4 regions of the Sinorhizobium sp. BJ1 genome follow, and region 2 is predicted to be linked to each of the others. Evidence: predicted binding sites of a transcription regulator. Region 2 holds the regulator's gene; each other region holds the start of a gene.
The links. The regulator PhoB, encoded in region 2, activates phosphate uptake and scavenging genes when phosphate is short. The targets are predictions, from matches to a motif close to TGTCATNNANCTGTCAT.

Region 1 (4,434 bases), on a different contig from region 2:
AGGCGGAGGTGGCGCTCGTTGCCGATAACCCCGGCGACTGGGTGATCCACTGCCACATCATCGAACATCAAAAGACCGGGATGACCGGTTATTTCAGAATTATCTGACAATTTCGATTGAGACGTCCGCCCCGAAACGATAGAGGGGAGGCTCAAGCCTCATTTTCGCCATAGTGATTTAAGCCCAGATGATTCAGACGACAGCAGAACTGGAGGCCGCCTGCCAAGAGCTGGCCCGCTCGAGCTACATTACGATCGATACGGAATTCCTGCGCGAGACCACGTTCTGGCCTGAACTCTGCCTGATCCAGATGGCCAGCCCCGACACGGCGGTGATCGTCGATCCGATTGCGCCGGGGCTCGACCTTGCGCCCTTCTTCGCGCTGATGGCCAATACAGATGTCATCAAAGTCTTCCACGCGGCCCGCCAGGACATCGAGATCATCCACCATCTCGGCAACCTCATTCCGCATCCGCTCTTCGATACGCAAGTCGCGGCAATGGTCTGCGGCTTCGGCGACAGCGTCTCCTACGACCAGTTAGTCAGCCGCATCAAGAACGTGCAGATCGACAAGTCCTCGCGCTTCACCGACTGGAGCCGCAGGCCGCTCACCGACAAGCAGCTCGAATATGCTTTTGCCGACGTGACGCATCTCAGGGACATCTACCATTACCTGAAAGCGGAGCTCGAGCGCGAGGGACGCTCCTCCTGGCTTGCCGAGGAAATGGCAATTCTGGAGAACCGCGAGACCTACGACCTCCATCCGGAGAATGCCTGGCAGCGCCTGAAGATGCGCGTCAGAAAGCCGATCGAGCTGGCGGTTCTGCAGAAAGTCGCCGCCTGGCGCGAGCGCGAAGCACGGGCGCGCAACGTGCCGCGGGGCCGGATCATCAAAGACGATGCAATCTACGAAGTTGCCCAGCAGCAGCCGAAGGACGCGGAAGCGCTCGGCCGACTCAGAACCATTCCGAAGGGGTGGGAGCGCTCCAGTGCGGGCGCTGCGATCGTCGAGGCGGTGACCGAGGCGCTGGCGATTCCGAAGACTGAACTGCCCCGACTGCCGCGGCAGAATCACACGCCGGAAGGCGCGGCCGCAGCGGTCGAGATGCTCAAGGTGCTCTTGAAGCTCATCTCCGAAAAGCAGGGCGTGGCGGCCAAGATCATCGCCAGCAGCGACGATCTCGACCGAATCGCCGCTGAAGGCGAGAATGCCGATGTCGCCGCGCTGAAGGGCTGGCGCCGGGAGCTTTTCGGCGAGATGGCACTGAAGCTCATCAATGGCGAAGTGGCGCTTCGGTTTGTCGGAAAAAAAATCGAGGCAATGGAAATCGGCGGTTGAACGGCCGCAACTGCCAACACCTTTCCGCCCGAATCCGCCCTTAGCCAGCGAATCGAAAAGCTGATCCGACGCGAAGGCCGAGGAGCAGATGCTCGCACCGCTGCGGATGGGGCTGCCCAGGTCGCGGCCATCCTTCAGAAGTTCGATTTCCGAGGCCGTCGCGCATGCGCTGGAGATTTTCCACGCTCGAGTTCATCCTGTTGCTCTTGGTCGTCGCCGGCAGCGGCGTGGCCTATGCCTGGGTCGTCTATGGGGACGGCGCGCTGATCGGCGCGACCTTTGCGGTCTTCATCTGCATGCCGGTCCTTGCCTTTGAACGACGCATCATCTTCCGCCGCCTCTACAGGACGATCCACAGCTTTCCGACGCCAGCCTTTCTGTTGTCCTCGGTCGCCGTCTATTTCGCCGTTGAGAATCTCGGCTTTGTCGCGGCGGGGGTGGTGCTGAAGCTGTTGGGCGTGCTGCAGCAGAGCTGGAGTGACGCGGTGATTCCGTCCTTCAATGCGCTCGTCTATGCGCTCGTCGTTTCCGGTCCGATTATTTTCGTCCTGCGGGTGCGGGAACTGCTCGGCCGCAATGTCTTCCTCAGCTTGCTGACGGGACGCTACCGCAAGCCGGTGCAGGAGGAGCGCGTCTTCCTGTTTATCGATGTCGCCGGCTCGACCTCCTATGCCGAGCGCTTCGGCGATCTCAAGATGCAGGAATATCTCGGAAAGCTGTTTGCGGAGGTCGCCGACCCGGTGCTGCGCTACCGCGGATCCATCGACGACTATGTCGGGGACGCTGCAGTCATCACCTGGTCCTTCGATCGCGCCGTGGCGGACGCCGCCTGCATTCGCTGCGTCTTCGACATTCTCGACCAGGTCGAAGCGTCCGCCTCCCGCTGGCGCAAGGTTTACGCCGAGGTTCCGCGCCTGCGCGCCGCACTTCACGGCGGAACGATCGTCGCCGCCGAAATCGGCGTCGACAGGCACAAGATCACCTATTTCGGAGACACGGTGAACACGACGGCGCGTCTCGAGGGCCTCTGCCGAACGCTTGATCGGCAGGTGTTGATTTCCGCCGATCTCTTGCGGCGCATGCGCTTGCCCATTTTTGTCAGAAGCGAAGACCTCGGCGAACACGAGGTGAAAGGCCGCGGCCAGAAGCTCGGCGTGTTCGCGCTTCGCGCCGTCCCGCCGTAAGACGCATCGCGGCGTCAACAAAGCTTCACCGCGCTGTCAGGGAAGCGTCACCGAGCCGTCATCAAAGCCGCCTATCGGGAAGCGATCCCCACCTCGAACCCAGGGTGAATTTGATGACGAAATCCATTCTCGCCGTCGCCTTGACGCTCTTGTCGACGACGACCGCGCTCGCCGACGAGAAGGCCTTTCCGGCAACACTGAAGGCGCACGCCATCCTTCCGGCCAATACCATCATCGCCGCGCCGGCGGATGCGGCCGATTATCTCAAGACGTCCGGCAAGTTCTCGGCCGCTGACCGCAAGCGCGCGATGGATTTGGGCAGCGTGCCGGGCAAGGACGTCGTTCGGCCGACCGGGCTGTCGCTTCCCTTCAATGGCCAGCCGATGCAGGGCTTTTCGGGCATCAAGGCGATGCCGGACGGAACCTTCTGGAGCCTTTCGGGTAATGGCTTCGGCAACAAGCTCAATTCGACCGACGCCACGCTGATGCTTCATCACCTGAAGATCGACTGGGACGGCGGCAAAGTCGAAGCGCTGGAGACGATCTTTTTCTCGGACCCAGACAGCAAGGCTCCCTTCCCGATCGTCATGGAAGGTTCTACGACGCGCTATCTCACGGGTGGTGATTTCGACATCGAGTCGATCCAGCCTGTCGCCGATGGCTTCTGGGTCGGCGAGGAATTTGGCCCCTATGTCCTGAAGTTCGACACGAACGGCAAGCTCACCGACGTCATCCCGACGATGGTGGACGGCAAGCCGGTCCTCTCGCCGGACAATCCGACACTGGCTTTGCAGGCGGACCCTTCCAAGAAGACGCCGGCCTTCAACCTCAAACGTTCCGGTGGCTACGAGGGGCTGGCGCTGTCCAAGGACGGTACGAAGCTCTATGGCCTGCTCGAAGGACCGCTTTGGATCGACAACGAATCAGTCGAGCAGGCGGATGGCCGTCCGGCGCTCCGCATCGTCGAACTCGACGCTGCGCGCAAGAGCTGGACCGGACGCAGCTGGCTCTATCCGCTTGCCGAAGGCGGCGAGGCGATCGGCGACTTCAACATGCTCGACGAAAAGACGGCGCTGGTGATCGAACGCGACAATGGCGCCGGCACCCTCGACAACGCCTGTGCAGACCCCAAGGATCCGAAGCCGGATTGCTTCGCGGTCGGATCGAAGCTGAAGCGTATCTACAAGATTGAAATGACCGAGGAAAACATCGGCAAGGCGGTGCGCAAGATCGGCTATATCGATCTCCTGAAGATCGCCGATCCGGACAACCGGAAGCGCCAGGGCGGCGGCGACGGCTACTACGACATGCCCTTCGTCACCATCGAGAACGTCGATCGGGTGGACGACACGCATATCATCGTCGGCAACGACAACAATCTGCCCTTTTCAGCCGGGCGCGCGCTGGACAAGGCCGACGACAACGAGTTCGTGCTGCTTGAAGTCGGCGAATTCCTCAAGGCCGAATAGTCGGGAATGGTCGCGCGTGGAAATCCTCGCGCGACCGCCACCCGCTTGCAAAAGGGCGGGGCTCTCAGCTCTCGAAGTGGAACGCGAGTTTCTTGCCCGTCAGCCGGCTCAGTTGCTGCAGGCGGCCATCAAGGCGTTCGCCCTCGAAATCCAGGTAGGCTGCCGGCACGACGAATTCGAGGTCGACATCCGGCCGCAACGACCGTCGCAGGGTGAGATGGCGGGCGACCCCCGGCATGGAGGCGGAGAAGAGATAGGCTACCCGCAACAGCCCGCCGAGCACCTTCGCCAGTTCGAGAAGACGTGGCGTGGTGATGCCGGCGAGAGGGCTGGTGGCGCCGTCGTCGTTGAGCCCCTCGAAGCGATAGTAGTTGGCGAGCGCGATGTAGGCCCGGCCGGCATGCGTAATGCCGGTGAAGGCGGAATGGGCGATGATGTTCAG
Region 2 (4,434 bases):
AACGATAATCGGCCTTGCGCACGCCCTCGGCGAAACCGCGCCGCTGCTCTTGATCGGCATGGTCGCCTTCGTGGTCGATTTTCCGGGATCGCCGCTGGAGCCGTCCACGGCGCTGCCGGTGCAAATCTACATGTGGGCGAACGAGGCGGAGCGCGCCTTTGTCGAGCGCACATCCGGGGCGATCATCATTCTTCTGATCTTCCTCGTCTTCATGAACCTGGGCGCAATTCTCTTGCGGCGCCGCTTTGAGCGCCGCTGGTAGTGGGGTAAGGACTATGAACATCATGTCGGAAGCTGCAGTCGAAAAAGCTCTGGATCAGAAAATGAATACAGTGCCCTACAAGATGATCGGCAAGGATGTGTCGGTCTATTACGGCGAGAAGCGTGCGCTCTTCGACGTCAACCTGAATATTCGCGAAAACACCGTGACGGCGCTGATCGGCCCGTCCGGCTGCGGCAAGTCGACCTTCTTGCGCACGTTGAACCGCATGAACGATACGATCGAGAACTGCCGCGTCACCGGCCGGATCACTCTCGACGAGGACGACATCTACGATCCGTCTATCGACGTGGTGGAACTGCGCGCCCGCGTCGGCATGGTTTTCCAGAAGCCTAATCCGTTCCCGAAGTCGATCTATGAGAACGTTTCCTACGGTCCGCGCATCCATGGTCTGGCCCGCTCGAAGGCCGATTTCGACGAGGTCGTCGAAACCAGTCTGCAGAAGGCGGGTCTGTGGAATGAGGTGAAGGATCGCCTGCAGGAGCCGGGAACTGGTCTTTCCGGCGGCCAGCAACAGCGCCTCTGCATCGCCCGTGCCGTTGCCGTCAGCCCGGAAGTGATCCTCATGGACGAGCCCTGCTCGGCCCTTGACCCGATCGCCACCGCCAAGGTGGAAGAACTCATTCATGAGCTGCGCGCGAATTTCACCATCGTCATCGTGACCCATTCGATGCAGCAGGCGGCCCGCGTCTCGCAGCGCACCGCGATGTTCCATCTCGGCAATCTCGTCGAGGAGAACGATACCGACAAGATGTTCACCAATCCGGATGACCAGCGCACCCAGGACTACATCATGGGCCGCTTCGGCTGATGCCGAAAGCCGTGCCCCAACGCCAACCCTGACCGCGCCTGCAAGGATCGACGATCATGTCCACCCATATCACCTCCATCTATGATGAAGAGCTGAAATATCTCACGCGCCGGATTTCCGAGATGGGAGGGCTCGCCGAACAGATGGTGGCGGACTCCGTCCGAGCTCTGGTGAACTCCGACCTGGCGCTTGCCCAGAAAGTCATCTCGGATGACACCATCCTTGACGACGCCGAGCGCCAGATCGGTGAAAAGGCGATCGTTACCATCGCCAAGCGTCAGCCCATGGCCGCGGATCTCCGCGAGATCATGGGATCGATCCGGATCGCGGCCGATCTGGAGCGCGTCGGCGACCTTGGCAAGAACACCGCCAAGCGTGTCATCGCCGTTGCCGGCTCCGGCATCCCGCGCAAGCTGGCGCGCGGCCTCGAGCATCTTGCCGAACTCGCCCTGGTGCAGCTCAAGGAAGTCCTCGACGTCTACGCCTCACGCTCGCCGGAAAAGGCAAACAGCATCCGCGAACGCGACGAGGAGATCGATGCGATCTACACGTCGCTGTTCCGCGAGCTTCTGACCTATATGATGGAAGATCCGCGCAACATCACGCCCTGCACGCATCTTCTTTTCTGCGCCAAGAACATCGAGCGCATCGGCGACCACGCGACCAACATCGCCGAGACGATCTACTACATGGCGACGGGCGCCCAGCCGGTAGGCGAAAGGCCGAAGGACGACACGACATCGTCGCTGGGTTCCGTCACCGACTGAGCCAGGCGGTCCCGAATCTATGAATCCAGGCAAGGAGTCGTAGCTGAATGTTGCCGAAGATAGCAGTTGTCGAGGACGAGGAAGCTCTAAGCGTTCTCCTGCGCTACAATCTCGAGGCCGAGGGCTTCGAGGTCGATACGATCCTTCGCGGCGACGAGGCGGAAATTCGCCTGCAGGAACGCCTGCCCGACCTTCTGATCCTTGACTGGATGCTTCCCGGCGTCTCCGGCATCGAGCTTTGCCGCCGTCTCCGGCAACGGCCGGAGACGGAACGCCTGCCGATCATCATGCTGACGGCGCGCGGCGAGGAAAGCGAGCGGGTGCGCGGGCTGGCGACCGGTGCCGACGATTACGTCGTCAAGCCGTTCTCGACGCCGGAACTGATGGCCCGGGTGAAGGCGATGCTCAGGCGGGCGAAGCCGGAGGTACTCTCGACGGTGCTTCGCTGCGGCGATATCGAGCTCGACCGCGAGACCCATCGCGTGCACCGCCGCAGCCGCGAAGTGCGGCTCGGTCCGACGGAGTTCCGACTCCTCGAATTCCTGATGTCCTCGCCGGGCCGCGTCTTCTCCCGTTCACAGCTACTCGACGGCGTCTGGGGGCACGACATCTATGTCGACGAACGGACCGTAGACGTCCATGTCGGCCGATTGCGCAAGGCCTTGAATTTCTCCAACATGCCCGACGTGATCAGGACCGTGCGCGGCGCCGGCTATTCGCTGGAAAGCTGAGGCTTACGCTGTCGTCCCAGTGCACGCCGTCCCAGTGCACGTCGTCCCAGTGCACACTGCCGATTTCCCGAAGAGAGAAGGGGTCCTTAGGACCCCTTCGTGCTTTCTTCAGCTCTAAACCAATCGCCAACCGTCAGCGCATGCGGCGCCGCTCGGCCGAGGGCTGATAGGCGAGACGCGCGTGGTAGCTGCAATAGGGCGAGGCTTCCGGCGAGTCGTTGCCGCAGAAGTGAAACTCTTCCTTGAGCGGGTCGCCGATCGGCCATTTGCAGGTCCGCTCGGTGAGCTGGGTAAGCTCCAGCCGGCGCGACATCGGCACGATGATGTTCGTGTCAATGGAGAGCTCCTGCTCTGCCACCAGGTCGACGGCGACCTCTTCCTTGAGTACGGTCGCGCCGGCAGTGCGGGTGACGGTCCGGGTCACGGCGCGCGCAGCGTAGTTCGGGGCGCGCGGCGCCGAAGTCGTCCGCTTGGGGCGAGCCGTCGCGGTCGTTCCGCCGGCCTTGGCGCGGCCCGGCAGGCTCAACCGGTGAACCTTGCCGATGACCGCGTTACGACTGACGCCTCCCAGCTGCGCTGCGATCTGGCTCGCGCTCAGGCCTTCCGACCAAAGCTTCTTCAGCTTTTCCACTCGCTCGTCAGTCCAGTTCATCTCTGCACTCCCCGTTCTCGGCGTTGGGATGGCAGAATCCATCACCCTTCTCCGGAAAAGCCCCGGAGTTGCAACGCGATAACTATTTTGGTGACTAGGTTCGCCGCATGCGTCTAGTAATTGAATATTAACCTACCGGCAGGGTGACTCCGTGGCAAGAGTCGCCGGAATCGCGCCGAATCGATTTTGCGGTTTTCCCCAACTTGCTGTCGGATAGTTGCATTTTTGCAAGCCCTGCTGGGCGATTTTTTCGCATTGCGGAATCTCTCTCGCGGAGGTGGCTGCAAGCCTTGGTTTTGTTGACATGGCGCCGCGAAATGGGAATAGTGCCTGCGCCGCCGAAAGGCGGCATTTTTGATTTTTATCGGGCTGATATGCCCGTAATGCCGACGGACGAAGGAGACGCTGACCATGGCCGCAACAACGCCGCTCTACGACACTTATCTGCGTGCGCCGTTGCGTTTCGAGCGAGGCGAGGGCGTCTGGCTGATCGCCGAAGACGGCACGCGCTATCTCGACTTTGCAGCCGGCGTCGCGGTCAATTCGCTCGGTCATGCCCATCCCCATCTCGTCGAGGCACTCAAGGGCCAGGCCGAGAAGCTCTGGCATGTGTCGAACCTCTACGACATTCCCGGCCAGGAGAGCCTGGCGCGGCGGCTGACGGCCGTGACCTTTGCCGATCGGGTGTTCTTCACCAACTCCGGTGCCGAAGCGCTCGAATGCGCGATCAAGACGGCGCGCCGCCACCATTTCGCCAAGGGGCATCCGGAGCGCTTCCACGTCATCACCTTCGAAGGCGCTTTCCACGGCCGTACCATTGCGACGATCGCGGCCGGCGGCCAGCAGAAGTATATCGAGGGTTTTGGCCCGAAGGCCCCCGGTTTCTATCAGGTACCGTTCGGCGACCTTGCCGCCGTCAAGAACGCGATCAACGACGAGACGGCGGCGATCCTGATCGAGCCGATCCAGGGCGAGGGCGGCGTTCGCCTGGCCCCGAAAGAGTTCATGCAGGAGCTGCGTGCGCTCTGCGACGAGTTCGGCCTGCTTTTGATCCTCGATGAGGTCCAGTGCGGCGTCGGTCGCACCGGCAAGCTCTTCGCCCATGAATGGTCCGGCATCAAGCCGGACATCATGGCCGTTGCCAAGGGCATCGGCGGCGGTTTCCCGCTCGGCGCCTGCCTGGCGACCGAAGC
Region 3 (4,434 bases), on a different contig from region 2:
CGTGCGCCGGCCTGCAAGACCTCAAGGAACCGAGGATTTTGCAACAGAGCATCCACCGTATAGGCGGGTGGAGTCTTCCGTTCGGCATCTTCCGTCCCTGCAAGCCGCTGCATCTGCTGCGCGTGCTCCCGATCTCTCCACGCACCAAACGCATCGCTTACGCCGTGCCCCAGTGCAATCGACATAAGAACTCACCTTGGGCTAAACGCGCAAGTACACCGTTTGGGTTCACGCAAAATTTAGGGGAATTTGCGGGGCCGATGCGACCAGCGGGTGATAGACGGCTGCCAATCGCCGGCACGAATATCGGCTTGACCGATGCCCTCAGGACCCGCGCAGAATGGTGCTTGAAAGCAGACATGACACCGTTTCCGCTGAACTTGCAGTTTAATTCTGAGCATCCATGCGTCTGTACGATGCGCGAAAACCGTTAATACACCGTGTCTATTTGGTATTTTAGCAAATGGTACTCGCGTATGGATTGCGCGTGTTTGGAGAGGCCAACAACCGGGCAGCAGGGCGCGGCAATTCCGCAAAACAAGGGCTCCCGTAAACCGTCGAAGAATTCCGAGAATCTACAGCGGCCGCATCTCGCTTACAGCTCGCATCAGAATGCGCTGATCGGTTTCGCAGTCGGAAATCTATTGAGCAAAGTTCGAAATGAAGATCGGCCCCGGCGGGGGCGCCGGGCCGACAAGTCGCTTCCGCATACGTTCATAAGCCCGCGCTGAAGAGTTCGGCGTGGGACTTGAAGAAGCGCTCGGTGCTATAGCGCTTGCCGAACATCATATCGTGCTGCAGGAAGCGATAGTCGCGCAGGGACGGCGGGATCTTCGGTTGGCGCAGCCAGTTTGCGACCTCCTTGCCGTTCTTGCGGATCAGCATATAGCGGTCGAGAACACGGAAGTGGTCGTGAACCTTGCCGAGGAAGCCCGTGTAGTACGGGTGCTCGTAGCCGGCCTGCTTCAGGATCTCGTAGGAGAGAAAGGCCGGGCTGATGCTGCCGATATCCTTGCGCGCACCGGTCTTGTTCGACCAGACGACGAGCGGCGTTTCGTGCTCCGCCTTCATCTGGTCTTTCGATCCCTTGCGCTCCGCCGTCACGTCCTTCATGTAACCCGTGCTGGTATAGACGGTGTTCAGCGGCGGCAGGTGGTCGCCGAAGAGAACGATGATCGTCTCGCGGTCCCGCTGCTTCGCCCAGTCCATGAGCATTCTCAGACTGTCGTCGGCTTCCTTGATGCCCTGGGCGTAGGTGGCGAGAACCTGGCGGTCGCTTTCCGGCAGATCGCCCTCGACTTTGATCGTGTTCTTCGCGTAGCGATTCGGCTCGTACGGCCCATGGCCCTGCAGCGTCACGGCAAAGAAGAAGAAGGGATCGTCCGTTGCGTCCGCCTGGCGGATGACCTCCTTCGTCAGGGATTCATCCGAGGCGAAAATCCCACGCTTCTGCATCGGCGGCAAGTTCTCCTCCGAGCGGAACGTATCGAAGCCGAAGGCCTTATAGACGGCGGTGCGGTTCCAGAACCACCCCTGGAAGGGATGGATGGCGCGTGAGACATAGCCCTCGCCACGGAAGAAGGTGGCGAGCGACGGGATCGGATTGCGAATATATTGCTGATAGGGAATGCTGCCATAGGGCAGGAATGCGTTCGAAAAGCCTGTCAGCGCTTCGAACTCGACATTTGCCGTCATGCCGCCGAATTCGGGCGAGAAGACATTGCCGCCCTGCAATTCGCGGATCGTCGGCATCGGGTCGGGTGTCAGCTTGACCTTAGGCAGGCGCGTCGGATCCCAGAAGGATTCGCTCATCAGCACGATCACGTCCGGCTTGCCCCGATGCGTGGTTCCGGCGGGAAGCGGCTTTACGGGAATGCGTTCGATGGCATTCGCCATGTAACCGGCCGGGGCGCTCACATTCGCCATCGGCAAATTGATCGCAAAGGCGAGCACAAAGCCGTTGTGCCGGTAGTTCTCGGTCTGGTCCCACATGATCGGGATGACCCGCAATCGGTCGCGGACCCAAGAGAACTGGTTGTAATCCATGATGTTCCAGAAGGCGACGATGAGCGGCAGGGCGAAGGCTACCCGCGCGAGACGCTCTTTGCGCGCCAGCTTCGGAAAGTTCCGCCAGGCGTAGCGCAGCAGCAGCCCGATGACGATGATGGTCGCCAGAATGCCGAGAACGACGCCGACGGCGGTCCATGGCCTGTCCTTCACCAGCACCGGCATCAGTTCCACGATCTGCCGGCCGAACAGAAAATCGGTCGGGTAAAGCGGGTCGGACAGGAAGACCTGCTTCTGCTGGCAGATAAAGGCCGGTACGATGGCGAGCGGCGCTACGAGAAGCGCGCCCTTGTGTTCGCGTCCGAAAAGCGCGTCCAGCGTCAGCATGACGAGGAAGAACGCAGCAACCGTCGTCCAGGCTGGCCGCATCGGATCGATAAAATAGGCGATCGTGTCGGAAGTTGACTGGCGGACGAGGAGCTCGACTGCAAAAACGATCGCCGTCGCGATCAAAAGCGAAAACAGTGCGCTGCGGCCGCCCGCCAGGGTTTTTGCATGTCTAACGGAAAAGCTCGGCCTTTCGACATAGACCTGAGAACCTCTCGCGGCGGAATCGATACTGGCCAAAAACTTCTCCAATTTCATAAATCTTTCGCTCAACTGTCATACGACTGTCATCTTGAACAGGGGATGAATGGCGAAACGGCTATGATGATCCTCAGGTTCCGGCCGCGTCGAAGGGCCGCGGGCCTATTCGTTAAGGGACGGGAACCGCAGGATTTTTCGGATTTTTCCGGCGGCACTGCGATTGGGAGTGGGTTTTTTCCCACCGGATGCGGTAAGAACAAAGCCTAAGCTGGTTGCATTCGCCGAGGAAAACCGACAGGCCTGCCATGACCCCACAGAAAGCCGTACCTTCAAAGCTGCGGATCGTCGTAGCCCAGCTCAATCCGACCGTCGGCGATATCGCCGGCAACCTGGCAAAGGCGCGTGAAGCGCGCGCCGACGCGGCGCGCCAAGGCGCCGACCTGGTGCTGTTCACCGAACTTTTCATGTCCGGCTATCCGCCCGAAGATCTCGTGCTGAAACCGGCCTTTCTGAAGTCCTGCCTGCGCGCCGTCGAGAAACTCGCCGCAGAGACGGCAGACGGAGGGCCGGGGGTCATCATCGGCTTCCCGCGTCAGGCCGCTGCCCAGCGGCACAATTCGGTGGCGGTCCTCGACGGGGGCAAGATCATCGCGGTCCGCGACAAGGTGGACCTGCCGAACTACGGCGAGTTCGACGAAAAGCGGGTCTTCGATGCAGGCGAGATGCCGGGTCCGGTGAATTTTCGCGGCATTCGCATTGGCATCCCGATCTGCGAGGACATTTGGGGCGAGCTCGGCGTCTGCGAGACTCTCAAGGAGAGCGGCGCCGAAATCCTGCTCTCTCCGAACGGTTCGCCTTATTATCGCGGCAAGGTCGATGTCCGCCACCAGATCGTTCTAAAGCAGGTGATAGAAACCGGCTTGCCCCTGATCTATGCCAATCAGATCGGCGGGCAGGACGAACTGGTCTTCGACGGCGCAAGCTTCGGCTTCAATGCCGACCGCTCGCTGGCCTTCCAGATGAGTCAGTTCGAGGAGGCGCTTTCGATTTCAGAGTGGACGAGGGGTGAAGATGGTTGGGTCTCGACCAACGGGCTTCGGTCGCGCCTGCCGGAAAGCGACGAGGCGGACTATCGAGCCTGCATGCTGGGGCTCAGGGACTACGTCAACAAGAACGGCTTCAAGAACGTCGTGCTCGGCCTTTCCGGTGGCATCGACTCGGCGATCTGCACGGCGCTCGCGGTGGACGCGCTCGGCGAGGAGCGGGTCCACACGATCATGCTCCCTTATCGCTATACCTCGCAGGAATCGCTGAAGGACGCCGAAGCCTGCGCCAAGGCGCTCGGCTGCCACTATGACGTGGTCGCGATCGAGGAGCCGGTTGAAGGTTTTCTCAGTGCACTCGCCGATACTTTCGAGGGAACCGAGTCCGGGATCACCGAGGAGAACCTGCAGAGCCGCACGCGCGGAACGATCCTGATGGCAATCTCCAACAAATTCGGTTCGATGGTGGTGACCACCGGCAACAAATCGGAGATGTCGGTAGGCTACGCCACGCTCTACGGCGATATGAACGGCGGCTTCAATCCGATCAAGGACCTCTACAAGATGCAGGTCTATGCGCTGTCGCGCTGGCGCAATGGTGCCGTGCCGCCCGGCGCGCTTGGTCCCTCCGGCGAGGTCATTCCGCAGAACATCATCGACAAGGCACCCTCGGCCGAACTCCGCCCCAACCAGACCGACCAGGACTCGCTGCCGCCCTATCCGGCGCTCGACGACATTCTCGAGTGCCTGGTGGAGAAGGAACTGAGTACGGAAGAAATCGTCGCCCGCGGGCATG
Region 4 (4,434 bases), on a different contig from region 2:
CGGAGGCGCCGAGCTCGGCATAGTCGAGCGTGCCGCCGAGCAGGCCCTGGATAACGCCGTCATAGTCCGCGGCCGGGAACAGCGAAACCTTCTCGACGCCGATGGCGGCCGGCAGCTTGTCCACCAGGCACTGGTAGTTGCGCAGGCGGTCGGCTTCGTTTTCGCCGCCGATGATGCCGACGCGGAATTCCTTGAGATCTTCGGCCTGGACGTGGCCGGCGAGGGCGATGAGCGCAACCGCGCCCAGAAGAGCTTTCTTCAGCATGAGGTTCGTCTCCCGTATTTCCGGCCGCGCCGGATCAGTGGCTGTTTCGATTAGGTACCCTTTACGCGGGCATTCGATCGCGCCGGCCTCAGAGGCCGGCCAGTGCCAGCGGCTTGTAGCCGGCCGATGCTGTTTCTTCCCGGGCGACGGCCGCGGGAATGTTGATGCTTGTCGAGGTCATCGATTCCTCGATCGCCGTGTCGGCGCCGTAGATCGAGGCGACCGCTGCAGCGGTGAGGTCCTTCGGCTGGCCGTCGAAGACGACGCGGCCATGCGCCATACCGATGATCCGTTCACAATAGTTGCGAGCCGTATCGAGCGTATGCAGGTTGGTGACGACGGTAATGCCATCGCGCTCGTTGATGTCGCGCAGCGCGTCCATCACGATCTTGGCGTTCAGCGGATCGAGCGATGCGATCGGCTCGTCGGCGAGCAGCACCTTCGGCTGCTGCATCAGCGCCCGGGCGATCGCGACGCGCTGCTGCTGGCCGCCGGAAAGCGTGCCGGCTGGCTGCAGCGCCGTCTGCTCGATGCCGAGACGCTCGAGCGCACCGATTGCCATGATCCGCTCTTCTCGGCTGAACAGGTTGAGGATGCTCGAGGCGGTCGAGCGATGGTTGAGGCGGCCGAGCAGCACGTTGGTCAGCACGTCGAGCCGCGGCACGAGGTTGAACTGCTGGAAGATCATCGCGCAGTCACGCTGCCAGTGCCGCAGCGCAGAGCCCTTGAGCGACGAGACCTCGACGCCCCCGAATTCGATCGAGCCGGAGGAGGGATCGACGAGCCTGTTGATCATCCGCAGCAGTGTCGACTTGCCGGCCCCGGATCGGCCGATGATGCCGACCATCTGACCCTGCGGTATGTCGAAGGTAACGGCTTCGACGGCTCGCTTCTTGCCGAACTGGCGGGTCACGTTCCTCAACTGAAACATCGGCAGCAGGTCCTCTCTCTCGGAGACCGGTCATCTATTAGCGACCTCTGCCATATCGGCGCTTCATGAAGGCGCGATGTCAGTTTGTTGTCGGTTCTGTTACAGATCACAGGCGCGGTGTGCCTGGGCCTCTCATGATCGCCAACCCAAGCGCGTGAGACAGCTGCGGTTGCTACTTTCTGAGGCTACAGATCCTCTGGACTGGCGCAGGCGACATCAATTTCCTCGGCCTGCAAGTGGATGGCTGGTTGTGACGACCTTCCGATCCAAGGAATCATGCATCGAGTGCATGAGCCATTGTCTCAATTTCATTTGAACCCATTGACCTGCCTTGCGATAACTCCAGCAGACAGGGGCGTGATGGGGAAAGTGCGCGCGGCTTTCCGCTTGAATCCCGCTTCTATTTGTATCCGACGGGAGAGAATCATGGCCGGCAAAAGTCAATTTCAATGGGACGACCCATTCCTCATCGAGGATCAACTGACCGAAGACGAGCGGATGATCCGCGATACGGCGCGTGCCTATGCCCAGGAAAGACTGCAGCCGCGGGTGATCGAGGCCTATCGAGAGGAAAAGACCGACCCGGCGATCTTCCGCGAGATGGGCGAACTCGGCCTGCTTGGCGTCACCGTGTCCGACACCTATGGGGGCGTCAGCGCCTCCTATGTCGCCTATGGCCTCGTCGCCCGCGAGGTCGAGCGAGTCGATTCCGGCTACCGCTCGATGATGAGCGTGCAATCCTCGCTGGTGATCTACCCGATCTTCGTCTACGGCTCCGAAGAGCAGAAGCAGAAATACCTGCCGAAGCTGATCAGCGGCGAATGGATCGGCTGCTTCGGCCTGACCGAGCCGGATGCCGGCTCCGATCCGGCCGGCATTAAGACGCGGGCGATCAAGACCGAGAGCGGCTATCGGCTGATCGGCTCCAAAATGTGGATCTCCAATGCGCCGCTCGCCGATGTCTTTGTCGTCTGGGCGAAGTCGGAGGCGCACGGCAATGCCATTCGCGGCTTCGTGCTGGAGAGGGGAATGAGGGGGCTTTCCGCACCGAAGATCGCCGGCAAACTTTCCCTCAGGGCATCGATTACCGGCGAGATCGTTCTCGACAATATCGAAGTGGGGGAGGAGGCGTTGCTGCCGAATGTCGAAGGCCTCAAGGGGCCCTTCGGTTGCCTCAACCGCGCCCGCTACGGCATTTCCTGGGGAGCGCTGGGGGCTGCCGAATTCTGCTGGCATGCGGCGCGCCAATACGGCCTCGACCGAAGGCAGTTCAATCGGCCGCTCGCCCAGACGCAGCTATTCCAGAAGAAGCTTGCCGACATGCAGACCGAGATCGCGCTCGGACTGCAAGCGTCGCTACGCGTCGGGCGGCTGATGGACGAAGGCCGGATGGCTCCGGAAATGATCTCGATCGTCAAGCGCAACAATTGCGGCAAGGCGCTCGACATCGCCCGCATGGCCCGCGACATGCATGGCGGCAACGGCATTTCCGAGGAATACCAGGTGATGCGTCACATGCTGAACCTAGAGACCGTCAACACCTATGAGGGCACCCATGACGTCCATGCGCTGATCCTCGGCCGCGCCCAGACCGGGCTGCAGGCCTTCTTCTGAGGGGTGCATCGATGGAAGCGCCGCTCAAGGGCATCCGGGTCCTCGAACTCGCCCGCATCCTCGCCGGTCCCTGGATCGGCCAGACGCTCGCCGATCTTGGCGCCGAGGTCATCAAGGTGGAAAGCCCGGCCGGAGACGACACCCGGACCTGGGGCCCGCCCTTCGTGGAGGGTGAGGGCGGCGAGACGCTCGATGCCGCCTATTTCCACGCCTGCAATCGCGGCAAGCGTTCGGTCGTCCTCGACTTCACGACGCAGGAGGGCCAAGAGGCCGTACGCCGGCTCGCGGCGCAATCGGACGTTCTTCTGGAGAATTTCAAGGTCGGCGGTTTGGCCAAATACGGGCTCGACTATGAGAGCCTTCGACAAATCAATCCGCGGCTGATCTATTGCTCCGTCACCGGATTCGGCCAGGACGGCCCCTACGCCCACCGCGCGGGCTACGACTACATCATCCAGGGCATGAGCGGCATCATGGACCTGACCGGCGAGCCGGACCGCGAGCCGCAGAAGATCGGCGTTGCCTTCGCCGACATCTTCACCGGTCTCTACGGCGTCATCGCCGTGCAGGCGGCACTGGCGCAACGTGAACGCACCGGCGAGGGGCAGCAGATCGATATGGCTCTGCTCGACTGCATGACCGGCGTGCTCGCCAACCAGGCGCTGAACTTCCTCGTCTCCGGAAACGCGCCGCGCCGCCTTGGCAACGCCCATCCGAACATCGCCCCCTACCAGGTGTTTGCGACAGCCGACGGCCATCTGATCGTCGCGGTGGGCAACGACCGGCAGTTCGTGAAGTTCTGCGACGTGCTCGGTCGTCCGGACCTCGCCGCCGACGAGCGCTACCGCACGAATGCCGGCCGCGTTCGGCACCGCGACAGCCTGACGCCGGAGCTAACGGCGGAAACGGCGAGATTTGAACGCGACGCGCTGCTTGCAAAACTTGAGGCCGCCGGCGTGCCGGGTGGGCCGATCAACACGGTTGCAGACGTGTTTGCCGACCCGCAGATTGTGCATCGACAAATGCGCATCGAGACGTCGCATACGGGTGCTACAACCGGCGCGTCGCCCGGGGTGAGGACACCGATCCGCTTTTCCGGTGCGTCGCTGGCGCTCGAGCGCGGGGTGCCACGGCTAGGCGAACATACAGCCGAGGTGTTGGCGGAGATTGGCATGGTCGTTACGATAGAAAAGGGGTGAGGCAAGGTGCAAGGTCATCGGGGTGCGGAAGCTCGCTCCGGCTTCGAGCCATACCGCCCAAGGCGTGCAGATCGGCCGCCCTCCACCTTGAGCCCGCTCGGGCGATAGCCTGGAGATAACCGGAATTGACAAGGCCATACCTCATCTTGGCCGCAAGCATATCCCTCTTCGTTAATTGACTGCGAGGCTCCACAGTCTTTTCATAGGAGATCGTCCCGAAAACGAGCAGGCGGCTGTCAATCCGGGTCGCGCGGCGAAAATGACGGGTCATTCTCGGGTGGAGAGGCATCCAATGGTCGATTGGCACCCCTCGGATGGGCAGAAAAGCCCTTCCCGAATCGCACGGCAATTGCCCAACGCAATCACGGCGCTGGCGCTTTGCTCGGGCTTGATTTCAGTTCGTTTCTCAATTGAGAAGGAGTTCA

Region 1: a site for PhoB is predicted at 2,569-2,585, ahead of CO676_RS03865 (esterase-like activity of phytase family protein). Genes of this name have one in related genera too.
Region 3: a site for PhoB is predicted at 2,669-2,685, ahead of CO676_RS09675 (LTA synthase family protein). Genes of this name have one in related genera too.
Region 4: a site for PhoB is predicted at 1,262-1,278, ahead of phnC (phosphonate ABC transporter ATP-binding protein). Genes of this name have one in related genera too.

What each region holds. Positions count from the first base shown of each region.
Region 1 is NZ_NWTH01000003.1:113,553-117,986, forward strand. It holds gene CO676_RS03850 (multicopper oxidase family protein) at 1-107, shown strand, start outside; gene rnd (ribonuclease D) at 188-1,339, shown strand; gene CO676_RS03860 (adenylate/guanylate cyclase domain-containing protein) at 1,504-2,523, shown strand; gene CO676_RS03865 (esterase-like activity of phytase family protein) at 2,637-3,992, shown strand; gene ppx (exopolyphosphatase) at 4,057-4,434, opposite strand, start outside.
Region 2 is NZ_NWTH01000001.1:369,083-373,516, forward strand. It holds gene pstA (phosphate ABC transporter permease PstA) at 1-262, shown strand, start outside; gene pstB (phosphate ABC transporter ATP-binding protein PstB) at 276-1,091, shown strand; gene phoU (phosphate signaling complex protein PhoU) at 1,148-1,858, shown strand; gene phoB (phosphate regulon transcriptional regulator PhoB) at 1,906-2,589, shown strand; gene CO676_RS01830 (GcrA family cell cycle regulator) at 2,723-3,241, opposite strand; gene CO676_RS01835 (aspartate aminotransferase family protein) at 3,653-4,434, shown strand, end outside.
Region 3 is NZ_NWTH01000005.1:247,779-252,212, forward strand. It holds gene CO676_RS09670 (hypothetical protein) at 1-113, opposite strand, end outside; gene CO676_RS09675 (LTA synthase family protein) at 715-2,634, opposite strand; gene CO676_RS09680 (NAD+ synthase) at 2,901-4,434, shown strand, end outside.
Region 4 is NZ_NWTH01000006.1:51,873-56,306, reverse strand. It holds gene phnD (phosphonate ABC transporter substrate-binding protein) at 1-265, opposite strand, end outside; gene phnC (phosphonate ABC transporter ATP-binding protein) at 354-1,196, opposite strand; gene CO676_RS10880 (acyl-CoA dehydrogenase) at 1,623-2,810, shown strand; gene CO676_RS10875 (CaiB/BaiF CoA-transferase family protein) at 2,822-4,009, shown strand; gene pssA (CDP-diacylglycerol--serine O-phosphatidyltransferase) at 4,302-4,434, shown strand, end outside.